2 regions of the Streptomyces sp. NPDC041968 genome follow, and region 2 is predicted to be linked to the other one. Evidence: riboswitches for the same ligand, from Rfam matches in the RefSeq annotation. Region 2 holds a riboswitch; the other holds the start of a gene.
The links. Region 2 has a riboswitch for cobalamin ahead of ACZ6EG_RS02595 (prenyltransferase/squalene oxidase repeat-containing protein). Riboswitches for the same ligand answer to the same signal wherever they lie in the genome.
Positions count from the first base shown of each region.

Region 1: it holds a riboswitch for cobalamin, as region 2 does, so the genes downstream of both, ACZ6EG_RS19265 (ABC transporter substrate-binding protein) here and ACZ6EG_RS02595 (prenyltransferase/squalene oxidase repeat-containing protein) in region 2, are expected to answer to the same signal.

Region 1 covers NZ_JBVJCB010000007.1:277,730-283,167, forward strand. The annotation lists gene ACZ6EG_RS19250 (deoxynucleoside kinase) at 1-535, shown strand, start outside; gene ACZ6EG_RS19255 (ABC transporter ATP-binding protein) at 591-1,346, opposite strand; gene ACZ6EG_RS19260 (FecCD family ABC transporter permease) at 1,445-2,509, opposite strand; gene ACZ6EG_RS19265 (ABC transporter substrate-binding protein) at 2,506-3,546, opposite strand; cobalamin riboswitch at 3,590-3,796, opposite strand; gene ACZ6EG_RS19270 (MFS transporter) at 3,866-5,068, opposite strand.
Region 2 covers NZ_JBVJCB010000001.1:559,945-565,382, reverse strand. The annotation lists gene ACZ6EG_RS02605 (energy-coupling factor transporter transmembrane component T) at 1-655, opposite strand, end outside; gene ACZ6EG_RS02600 (SCO2322 family protein) at 642-1,319, opposite strand; gene ACZ6EG_RS02595 (prenyltransferase/squalene oxidase repeat-containing protein) at 1,316-2,584, opposite strand; cobalamin riboswitch at 2,719-2,846, opposite strand; gene ACZ6EG_RS02590 (TetR family transcriptional regulator) at 2,837-3,517, opposite strand; gene ACZ6EG_RS02585 (glycosyltransferase family 4 protein) at 3,710-5,089, shown strand; gene ACZ6EG_RS02580 (class I SAM-dependent methyltransferase) at 5,083-5,438, shown strand, end outside.

The DNA.
Region 1 (5,438 bases), on a different contig from region 2:
CTACACGGCGAGCCCCGAGGAGATCCGGGCGAAGCGCTACCCCTTCCTGCTTCAGCTCTACTTCCTGCAGACACGGTTCGCCTCGATCAAGGAGGCGTACAAGCAGCGCGACAACGTCCTCGACCGCTCCCTCCACGAGGACTGGTACTTCGCCAAGGTCAACCACGATCTGGGGCGGATCAGCTCCCTCGAGATGAGGGTGTACGAGGGGCTGCTCCACGAGATGATGCGCGAGATCGACGGCCTGCCGTACCGCAAGGCGCCCGATCTCATGGTCTACCTCAAGGCGGACTTCGCGACGGTGCTGCGCCGGATCGGGCTGCGGGGCCGGGACTTCGAGCAGGACGAGGGCCTCGTCGAGTACTACCGGACGTTGTGGTCCGGCTACGACGACTGGGTGTACGAGCACTACTCGGCCAGTGAGGTCCTCGTCGTCGACATGAACCGCACCGACGTGGTGAACGACCCCGACGACGCGGCCCGGGTGCTGCGGGAGGTACAGACGGCCCTGGCGGCGGCCAGGGCCCGCCTCTGAAACCGTCCGGCACCGGCCCCGGAACCGGCACCGCACCACGGGACCACGCCCGCTGTCACTTCCCGGCCACGGTGCCCAGGAAGCGGATGTGCGGCCGGTCGCCGGGGCCGGGACGGGTGACCGCGGCACGTACGCCGTAGACGTCGGCGATCAGGGACTCGGTCAGGGTCTCGCCGGGGGTGCCGGCGGCCACCACCCGGCCCTGCCGCAGCACCACGACCTGGTCGCAGTACATCGCCGCGAGGTTCAGGTCGTGGAGGGCGATCACGCTGGTGACGGGCAGCTCGGCGACCAGGGCCAGCAGGTCGAGCTGGTGCTGGACGTCGAGGTGGTTGGTCGGCTCGTCCAGCAGCAGCTCGCGCGGTTCCTGGGCCAGGGCACGGGCGATCTGCACGCGCTGGCGCTCCCCGCCGGAGAGCGTGTGCCAGGGCCGGTCGGCGCGGTCGGTGAGGCCGGTGCGCTCCAGGGCGGTGCGTACGGCCCGCTCGTCCGCCGCGGTCACGGGGGTCCAGGCGCGGCGGTGCGGGACGCGACCGAGGCGTACGACGTCGAGGACGGTCAGCTCGACGAGGGTGTCGGCATGCTGCTCGACGACGGCCACCCGCCGGGCCACGGCGCGGCGGCCCCAGTCGCCGAGGGGACGCCCGTCGAGGGTGACGACCCCGCAGGTGGGGGCGAGGACGCCGGACAGCAGCCGCAGCAGCGTCGACTTGCCGGAGCCGTTGGGGCCGAGCAGCCCGGTCACGGAACCGGGTCGCGGGGCGAGGCCGACGCCGTCGAGGACCAGCCGTCCGCCCAGGGCACGGCTCACGCGATCGGCGGCGAGGGTGGACGGCTCGGCGGGCGGCTGCCCCGCGGACGTCGGCCCGTGGGTCGTCCGCCCGTCGGTCCCCCGCCCGGCGCCGGCCGTCAACGCGTCCTCTTCGTGCGGTAGAGGACCAGGACGAACGCCGGAACGCCGACCAGCGAGGTCACCACGCCCACCGGCACTTCCTGGGGATCGAGGACGGTACGGGCCAGGGTGTCGGCCCAGACCAGGAAGACCGCCCCGGCGAGCGCGGTGACGGGCAGCAGCCGGGCGTGCCCCGGGCCGACCAGGGCCCGCGCGCCGTGCGGCAGGACCAGGCCGACGAAACCGATCGCGCCGGCCGAACCGACCAGCGCGGCGGTCAGCAGGGCGGTCACGCACAGCAGCACCAGCCGGGTCCGGGCGACCGAGACGCCCAGGGTCGCCGCGGCGTCCTGGCCGAAGGCGAAGGCGTCCAGGGTGCGGGCGTACCCGAGGCACACCACCAGGGCGAGCACCAGCACGGCCAGGCACAGCCCCACCTCGGTCCAGTCGGCCCCGCTGAGCGACCCCAGCAGCCAGAACAGCACACCCCGGGTGGTCTCCGCGTCGGCCGCCGTCGTCACCACGAACGACGTCAGGGCGGCGAACAGCTGCATCGCCGCCACCCCGGACAGCACCACGCGGTCCGTCGTCCCGCCGAGCGTGTGGCTGAGCAGCAGCACCAGCGCGAACGAGCCGAGCGCACCCACGAACGCGCCGCCGGAGACGGTCAGGGCGCCGCCGCCCGCGCCGAGGACGATCACGACGACGGCGCCGGTCGACGCTCCGGAGGAGACGCCCAGGACGAAGGGGTCGGCCAGCGGGTTGCGCAGCAGTGACTGCATCACCGCACCGCACACGGCGAGCCCGGCGCCGCACACCGCGGCGAGCACCGTACGGGGCAACCGCAGGTTCCAGACGATGCCCTCCCGGATCGGAGTCAGCTCCGTCGTCCCCCAGCCCAGGCGGGAGGCGACCACCGACCAGGCGTCGCCCACGCCGATGTCCGCCGGCCCGACGGTGATGGCCACGGCGACGGACACGGCGAGCACCGCGAGCCCGCCGCCCGCACCGGCCAGGCCGCGCAGCACACCGGCCGTGCCGTGCGGCCGGACCTTCCGGGAGGACCGCAGCGCGGTGGTCATCGGCCGAGGCCGTGCTCGCGCAGGGCCGCGGCCACCTTCTCGACGCCCTCGACCGTACGGATCGTGGGGTTCATGGCCTGCCCGCTGAGCAGCACGTACCGCTTCGCCTGCACCGCCTTCATGTTCCTCGTCGCCGGATGCGACTCCAGGAACGCGATCTTCTTCGCGGCCGACTCGGCGGTCTGCGACCTGCGGGTCAGATCGCCGATGACAAGCAGGTCGGGGTCACGGTCGGCCACCGTCTCCCAGTTGATCTGGGGCCACTCCTGCGTGCTGTCGTCGAAGACGTTCTTCGCGCCGAGCGCGTTCGTGATGATGCCGGGCGCGCCGCAGCAGCCCGCCATGTAGGGGGACTCCTGGTTCGCGAACCAGTACAGGACGGTGGCGTTCTCGGCGCCGGTCCCGGCGGCGGCCTTCGCCACCCGGCTCTCCAACCCGGAGACGAGCTTCTCACCCCGTTCCTCCACCCCGAAGACCCGCGCCAGTTCCCGCACTTCGCGGTAGACGGTGTCCATGGTCAGGGGCTCGCTCCGGGAGCCGTCGCCGTCGCCGGTGTTGTCCTTGCCCTCGCAGTCGGCGGGCGAGAGGTACGTGGGAACGCCGAGCTCCTCGAACTTCTCGCGGGGCGCCACCCCGCCCTTGCCCAGGGTGGAGGTGAAGGACGAGGCCACGAAGTCCGGTTCGGCGTCCAGGACCCGCTCGAACGACGGCTGGTTGTCGGCGAGCCGGGGCACCTTCTCGTTCGCCCGCTCAAGACCCTCCAGGACCGGGTCGGTCCAGGTGGCGGTCCCCACCATGCGGTCGGCCAGGCCCAGGGAGAGCAGGATCTCGGTGGTGCCCTGGTTCAGGGACACCGCCCGCTGGGGCGGGGCCTCGACCGTCACCTTCTGCCCGCAGTTGTCGATCGTGACGGAGCGCTTTTGGGCGCCGGCGGGCTTCCCGGACGAGCCGGAGCCCGAGCCGGAACCGCACGCGGTGAGCAACAGGGCCCCCGTCAGGAGCAGGACGGAACAACGGGCGGGACGTGACAGCTGCACGGTGTCGGTTTCCTCAACGTCGGGACCCAGGCGCGGGGTCCGTGCGAACGATCGGTCACCAGCAGGTCTTCGGACTCGGGGTCATCCCGGCGGGACGCCTTCCCGGACCCGGCCGTGACCGTCGTCCAGTGGCTGCTGCCCCGCCCGTCACCCTCACCGCTGCGCGTCAGTTCCGGATTCCCACCGGATTCCCTGACCCGTGCACGCGTAGGCCGCGTTCACGAGTGCGACTGGCGTCCGGAAGCTATCACAGCCCTCTCCCGTACGGTCCGACGGACCTTCGGGCCCCCCGTCCGGGGTGGCCCCTTCGCAGCGGCGCTCAGCGGGCGTCGTCGCGCCCTCGGGCGGCGGAGAAGGTGCGTGCGCTCGGCACCAGGGCGGCGACCGCGGGCGCCGTGAAGCAGACGACCGCGCAGCCCGTGAGCACCGCCGTGACGCCGAAGGCGTCGATGGCGGGGGCGATGAGGGCGAGCCCGACCGGGGCGAGTCCATAGGAGAGCAGGAAGTCCAGGGAGGAGACCCGGGCCAGTTTGTCCGGGGCGACCTCGCGCTGGGCGGCGGTGAACCACGGCACGTTGAACAGCTCGATGCCGACGCCCGCGACGGCGTACGCGGCCATCACGGCGGCCGGGTGCACGGGCAGTACGAGGCTGAGCGGGGCGAGTCCGTAGGCGGCGAGGCCGGCCAGGGCGGCCCAGCCGGGGGAGCGGGGACGCCAGCGGGCGATGAGCAGCGCACCGCCGAGCGCTCCGGCGGTGTACGCGGTCATCGCACCCGCGAGAACGACCTCGGTGCCGTACTCGTCCCGGCTGACCATGGGCAGGGCGACGCCGGTCGCGGAGTAGCCGGTGGCTATCACGGCCGTCAGGGCGCCCAGACCGGCGAGGAACCACGGGTGCCTGCGGGCCTCGCGGACCCCCTCCGCGAACTCGCCCAGGAGGGACGCCCTGCCCGCCCCGGCCGAAGGCTCCGCCGTGTCCTCCCCGGTCCCGGGCCGGGCGCCGCGTCCGGGCACGCAGGCCGCGACGAGCCAGAGAAGCCCGATGCCCACCAACAGGGCCCAGGTGTCCAGGAAGACGGCGAGCAGCGCGGCCGAGGAGGGGCCCACGAGGGTGGTGACCCGTACCGCCAACGTCATGGCGGCGTTGGCCTGTTGCCGGCGACCGGCGTCGACCACCTCGGCGGTCAGGGCCTGGTAGGCGGGTCGGCAGGCGCCTTGGCCGGCTCCGGCCACCGCGGCGGCCGCCGCCATCAGCAGCACCGAGCGGTCCAGGCCGAAGGCGATCACCGGCGCCGCGGCTCCGGCGGCGAGCCCCGCCCACAGCACGACACCCCGGCGGGAGTGCCGGTCGGCCAGGACCCCGGCCACGGGTACCGCGGCGAGGAAGCCGACCGTGCGGGCGGCGAGCAGCAGGCCGAGGTCGGTGGCGGTCAGGGTCCGGTCGAAGACGGCGAGACCCAGCACGAAGGGCAGGGCCCAGGTGGCCAGGCCGGACGCGGTGGCGCCCGTCCACAGGCGCAGGAAGGCCAGGTCGAGCAGGATGGAGCGCTGCTCACGGGGCGGGGACCCGGCGGGGGCGGGAGGGGCGGAGGGGCTGGGCACGAGGGGGCGCTCCTGTCCTGTCGGCGGCGGTGGATCGAACGCGGACCGGCTGCAACGCCCTTGTCGTACTGGGAGGTTGTCCGGCGGTACCGGCCTCGGCAGGCGGCGGGCAGCGCGGCGCGGACATCACACTATCGCAGTGATAATCATTTCCATTAGAGTGCTCCCGGTCGCTGCCTCGTGAGGGATGCCGTGGCCCTGTGTCCCGTTCCACTCGTCGGTCCGGACTGTCTGTCGGGGTCGGGGGCGTGCTAGGTTCACCATATGAAAACGATTTTCATTAGCGAGG
Region 2 (5,438 bases):
GCTGGACGTCGGCGATGAGGTTCGGGGCGAAGGTGAGGGCCACGACGACGGCCACGCCCATCTCGTACAGGGCGCCGGGGAGGGACCTGAGGAGGCGGGAGGGGTTGGCGAGGGCGTTCGCGGCGCCCACGCAGACCAGGAGGGCGGCCAGCTTCATCGCGTCGTACAGCGCGAAGGCGAGGCCCTCGGCGGTGACCCGGCCGCCGAGCCGGATGCCCTGCGCCCAGTCGGGGAGGGGGACTTCGGGGAGGGTGAAGAGGGTGTGCGTGCCGGGGATGGGGGAGCCCAGGACGGTGGTGAACAGCAGGCGGATGACCAGGACGGCCAGGGCGAGCTTGACGAAGGCGCCGTAGGAGCGGGACCAGGGGGCGTGGGGGCGGCGGGTGATGACCACGTAGGCGGAGACGGTGACGAGGAGGGCGAGGAGGAGGGGGTTGGTGGTGCGGGTGGCGGCGGTGCCGAGGGCCAGCGCCCAGAGCCACCAGGCGCCGGGGTGCAGGCTCTCGGGGCGGTGGCGGGGGGCGGGGCCGCCCGCCCGGGCCGCCGGAGCCTCCCCGGCGGGTGCGTATCCGGCCTCCGCCCGGGTCGCGGCGGTGCGACCGCCCGCGGCCGGGACGTGCGCCGGGGTGCCGGGGGCAGGGTCAGTCGGTGGCATTCCGGCGCCGCCTCGCCTGCCAGGTCGCCGCTCCGGCGAGGACCGCCACCAGGGCGATGCCCGCGTAGAGGCCGACCGAGGGGCCGTCGTCGTCCCGGGTACTCGTCCCGTCCGCGGCCGCCGTCGCCGTCGGCTGCTCCTTCTTCCCCTCCTGCTTCTGCCCCTGCCCCGACACCTGGTCGCCGCAACCCGCCTTCGGGTACCCCGCGATGGCGCACAGCAGGGCGTTGGTGTCGTAGCGCAGGGGGCCCGCGACGGCGGCCAGGGCGTCGGCCGTCGTCGCGTCGGGGGAGACCCGGGCGCAGGCCGTGCGCGGAGCCGGTGGGTTCTCGCCGGCCGGGGCGTCGGACGCGGTGCCGAAGTCGAGGACGAGGGCGACGCGCTTGCTGCCGTCCTCGGCCGGTGTCTTCGCGCAGATCGACGCGAAGCCGGCGGTGCCGCGCGGCTGGGCCGCGTCGTCCGAGTTCTCGCTCACCGAGAAGCGGAAGCCCTGGACGTCGCCGTCGGAGGGGCGGACGAGGGACGGGCCCTGGGTGGCGTAGATCCACCGGTCGCCGTCGCGGTCCCAGAAGGACCAGTAGCGGTAACCGGCGGCCTGCGCCTGGCCCGCGGTCCCGATCAGCAGGAACGCGGCCAGGAAGAGGAGGACGACGCGGCGCCTCACGGCTGCCGCTTCTTGTTGCGGCCGCTCAGCAGGAAGCCGACGCCGATGCCGAAGACCAGGCAGACGCCGACGAACCACCAGACGCCGAAGCCGGAGTCGTCCTTCTCGTCGTTCTCCTTCGCACCGTCCTCGTCGCTCGCGGTGGCGCTGTCGCTCACCTTGCCGCCCTGCGGGCTCGGACCCGTCGCGTTCAGCGCCGCCACCAGGTCGGTGCCGCCGAAGGCACGCGGGTCGGTGCCGGTGGCGTGGGCGGCGAGGATCAGCTGGGCGTAGGCGGCCGGGCCGCTCTGCGCGGCCCACTTGGCGCTGTTCTTCTCCAGCCACGCCAGCGGCTTCGCCGCCTGGTCGGCACCGCCCTGCGCGGCGAGTGCGACGACCGCGTCGGCGGTGTTGCCGTAGTCGGGCTGGTCGGCGGAGCCGCCGAGGGCGGACGTGAGGTGGCCCTTCTCGGCGACGGCCGCGGCGAGGTGGGCGGCGCCGTTCGCGGCGGCCTGCTCGCGGGTGGGCTTCTTCGCGTCGGTGCAGGTGGCGGCGGCGGACTTCGCACCGGCCTCGGTGACCAGGCCCTTGCCGAGCGCGCCGAGGACACCGGCGGCCGTCGCGTCCGCGTTGGCGAGCAGCTTGCCGTCCTTGTCGGGCTGGAAGGCGAAGGCGCCCGCGCCCTTGTCCGCGGCACAGGGCAGCGCGAACGTCAGCAGGGCGTCGTACGGCGACCTGCCGTCCTTGACGACCTGCTCGGGGTCGCTCTCCGTGGCGGTCAGCGCGCCGATGACGACGGACGTGGAGTTGGCGTCGCTGGGGCCGCCGGGGGTGTAGCCCCAGCCGCCGTCCTCGTTCTGCACGGACTTCAGCCACTCGAGGGCGGACTCGACGACGTCGCCGTGCCCGCCGACGGCCCACAGCGCCTGGACGGCGGCAGCCGTGCTGTTGGTGTCGACCATGGTCTTGGCGTCGCAGGCCTTGGCCGGGTCGGCCCGGTACGGGGCGAAGGCGCCGCTCGCGCACTGCTGCCCGGTGAGCCACTCCACGGCGGCCGGCGACGGGACCACGCCCACGGTGTCCTGGGCGAGCAGCGCGAGGGACTGCCGCCAGACGCCGTCGTACTGGGGGTCGGCGGTGCCGTACAGCCCGGAGGACCCGGACGTGGCCGGGGCGGACGCGGAGGCGGACGGTGACGGATCGGCGGCGACCGCGGGCGCGGCGGCGGCGCCGATCACGGCTATGGCGGCCAGGGCCGCGGCGCTGCTGCGACGGCGGACGTTCATGATCGGCGGGTGCCTTTCCCTGCGCGGAGTCGGGCAGCACGGGCACCCCCGGGCGGCTCGGCCCCGTATGCCTCGACGGTGCCCGTGCGCCGGCGGGTGCCGGACACGTGAGCCGGTCACGTCCGCCCGGGGCAGTCCGGCTCACCGGCCGCGCGGGCCCTCACGGGGTGCGGCGAACGGCTCACGGTTGCGGGTCAGCGCCGGAATTGCACCGGCTTCCCCCCGTACGGGTGTGATGACGACGCGGCCACTTTACCCGGAGGCGACAGGGCCGGTCCGGGGCGCCCGTCCGCCCGCCCCGGGGCCCGCCAGGTCGATCAGCCGGCACACCGTCTCGATGTCCGCGCCCACCTGCGCGAGCGACGCCCGGCCGGAGAGCCAGGCGATCAGGGTGGAGTGCCAGGTGTGCTCGACGACGCGGACCGCGGAGAGCTGCTCGGCGGTGGGGGCCTCCGGTCCGCCCATCGCGTCCAGGATGATCGCCGTGGTCTGCCGGGAGACCTGGTCGACCTCCGGGGAGACGCTGCGGTCGGCGAAGGTCAGGGCCCGGGTCATCGCCTCGGCCAGCCGTGGTTCGCGTTGCAGGGCGGCGAAGGCCCGCATCAGCGTCTGCGCCACCCGGTCGGCCGCCGTGGCCCCGGTCGGCGGGCTCTTGCGCAGGGTGCCGTGCAACTGCTCCAGCTGGTCGTGCATGGTCGCGACCAGCAGATGGACCTTGGACGGGAAGTACCGGTAGAGCGTGCCGAGGGCGACCTGCGAGGACTCCGCTACCTCCCGCATCTGCACCGCCTCGAAGCCGCCCCGGCAGGCCAGCCGGGCGGTCGCGTGCAGGATGCGGCGGCGCCGGGCCCGCTGCCGCTCGGTGAGCGGCGGGCCGGCGGGCCGACGCGCCGGACGGGAGGCTTCCGCTTCCGGGTTCTCCACCTCGGCCACCTCCTCCCCCTCGTCCGGCCCGCCGGGCGCCGCACGGGGCGCCCGGCCGTGGCGTGAATCACCTGATCCACTCGTCACAGCGCACCTACCTGCCGGTAGATTCGGAGCCTCTGACGATCAAGTCTGAAACTTGTTCTAGATTAACGTCCCGGCATAGTGTCGCGGGACAATGCAGTGAGAAGGGGGCCCCGAGTGACCGCTGAGGCCAGTCGGACGGGTGCCCGTCCCGAGCCCGCCGCCGACGGCATGCGACCGCTCCGCATCGCGCTCCTCACCTACAAGGGGAACCCGTTCTGCGGCGGCCAGGGCGTCTACGTGCGTCACCTCTCCCGCGAACTGGCCCGCCTCGGCCACCGGGTGGAGGTCATCGGCGCCCAGCCCTACCCCGTGCTGGACGAGGGTCTCGGGGACCGGCTGTCCCTCACCGAGCTGCCCAGCCTCGACCTCTACCGCCAGCCCGACCCCTTCCGCACCCCGAAGCGCGACGAGTACCGCGACTGGGTCGACGCGCTGGAGGTCGGCACGATGTGGACCGGCGGCTTCCCCGAGCCGCTGACCTTCTCGCTGCGCGCCCGCCGCCATCTGCGCGCCCGCCGCGGCGACTTCGACGTCGTCCACGACAACCAGACCCTCGGCTACGGGCTGCTGGGTGACGTGGGCGCCCCCCTGGTCACCACGATCCACCACCCCATCACCGTCGACCGGCAGCTCGAACTCGACGCCGCGGACGGCTGGAAGCGCCGGTACTCCGTGCGCCGCTGGTACGCCTTCACCCGCATGCAGAAGCGCGTCGCCCGCCGCCTGCCCTCGGTGCTCACCGTCTCCGGCACCTCCCGCCGGGAGATCATCGACCACCTCGGCGTCCGGGACGACCGTGTCCACGTCGTCCACATCGGCGCCGACACCGACCTGTTCTCGCCCGATCCGTCGGTGCCCGTGGTGCCGGGCCGGATAGTGACGACGTCCAGCGCGGACGTGCCGCTCAAGGGCCTGGTCTTCCTCGTCGAGGCGCTGGCGAAGACGCGCACCGAGCACCCCCGCGCGCACCTCGTCGTCGTCGGCAAGCGGCCCGCCGAAGGGCCCGTCGCGCAGGCCATCGAGCGGTACGGGCTCGAAGGCGCCGTCGAGTTCGTCAAGGGCATCACGGACGCCGAACTGGTCGACCTGGTGCGCTCCGCCGAGGTCGCGTGCGTGCCGTCGCTGTACGAGGGGTTCTCGCTGCCGGCCGCCGAGGCCATGGCGACGGGCACAGCGCTGCTGGCCACCACCGGCGGGGCCGTCCCGGAGGTCGCCGGACCCGACGGGGAGACCTGCCTCGCGGTGCCGCCGGGCGACGCGGGCGCTCTGGCCGCCGGGTTGAACCGGCTGCTCGGCGACCGCGAACTGCGGGTACGGCTCGGCGCGGCCGGCCGCGAACGCGTGCTGCGGCACTTCACCTGGGCCCGCGCCGCCGAGGGCACGGCCGCCCACTACCGCGAGGCCGTCGGCCCCCTTGCGACCTCCTCCGGGGCCGTCCCCGCGGTCCCCACCAGTGACACCGGCGTCTACCCCGAAAGCAGGGCCACGTGCTGACCGTCGACTTCTCCCGGTTCCCGCTCGCCCCGGGCGACCGCGTGCTGGACCTCGGCTGCGGGGCCGGCCGGCACGCGTTCGAGTGCTACCGGCGCGGCGCCCGGGTCGTCGCGCTGGACCAGAACGCGGAGGAGATCCGCGAGGTCGCCAAGTGGTTCGCGGCGATGGAGGAGGCCGGTGAGGCCCCGGCCGGCGCCACCGCCACCGCGATGGAGGGCGACGCGCTGGCCCTGCCCTTCCCGGACGAGTCCTTCGACGTCGTCATCATCTCCGAGGTGATGGAGCACATCCCCGACGACAAGGGCGTCCTCGCCGAGATGGTCCGCGTCCTCAAGCCCGGCGGGCGCAT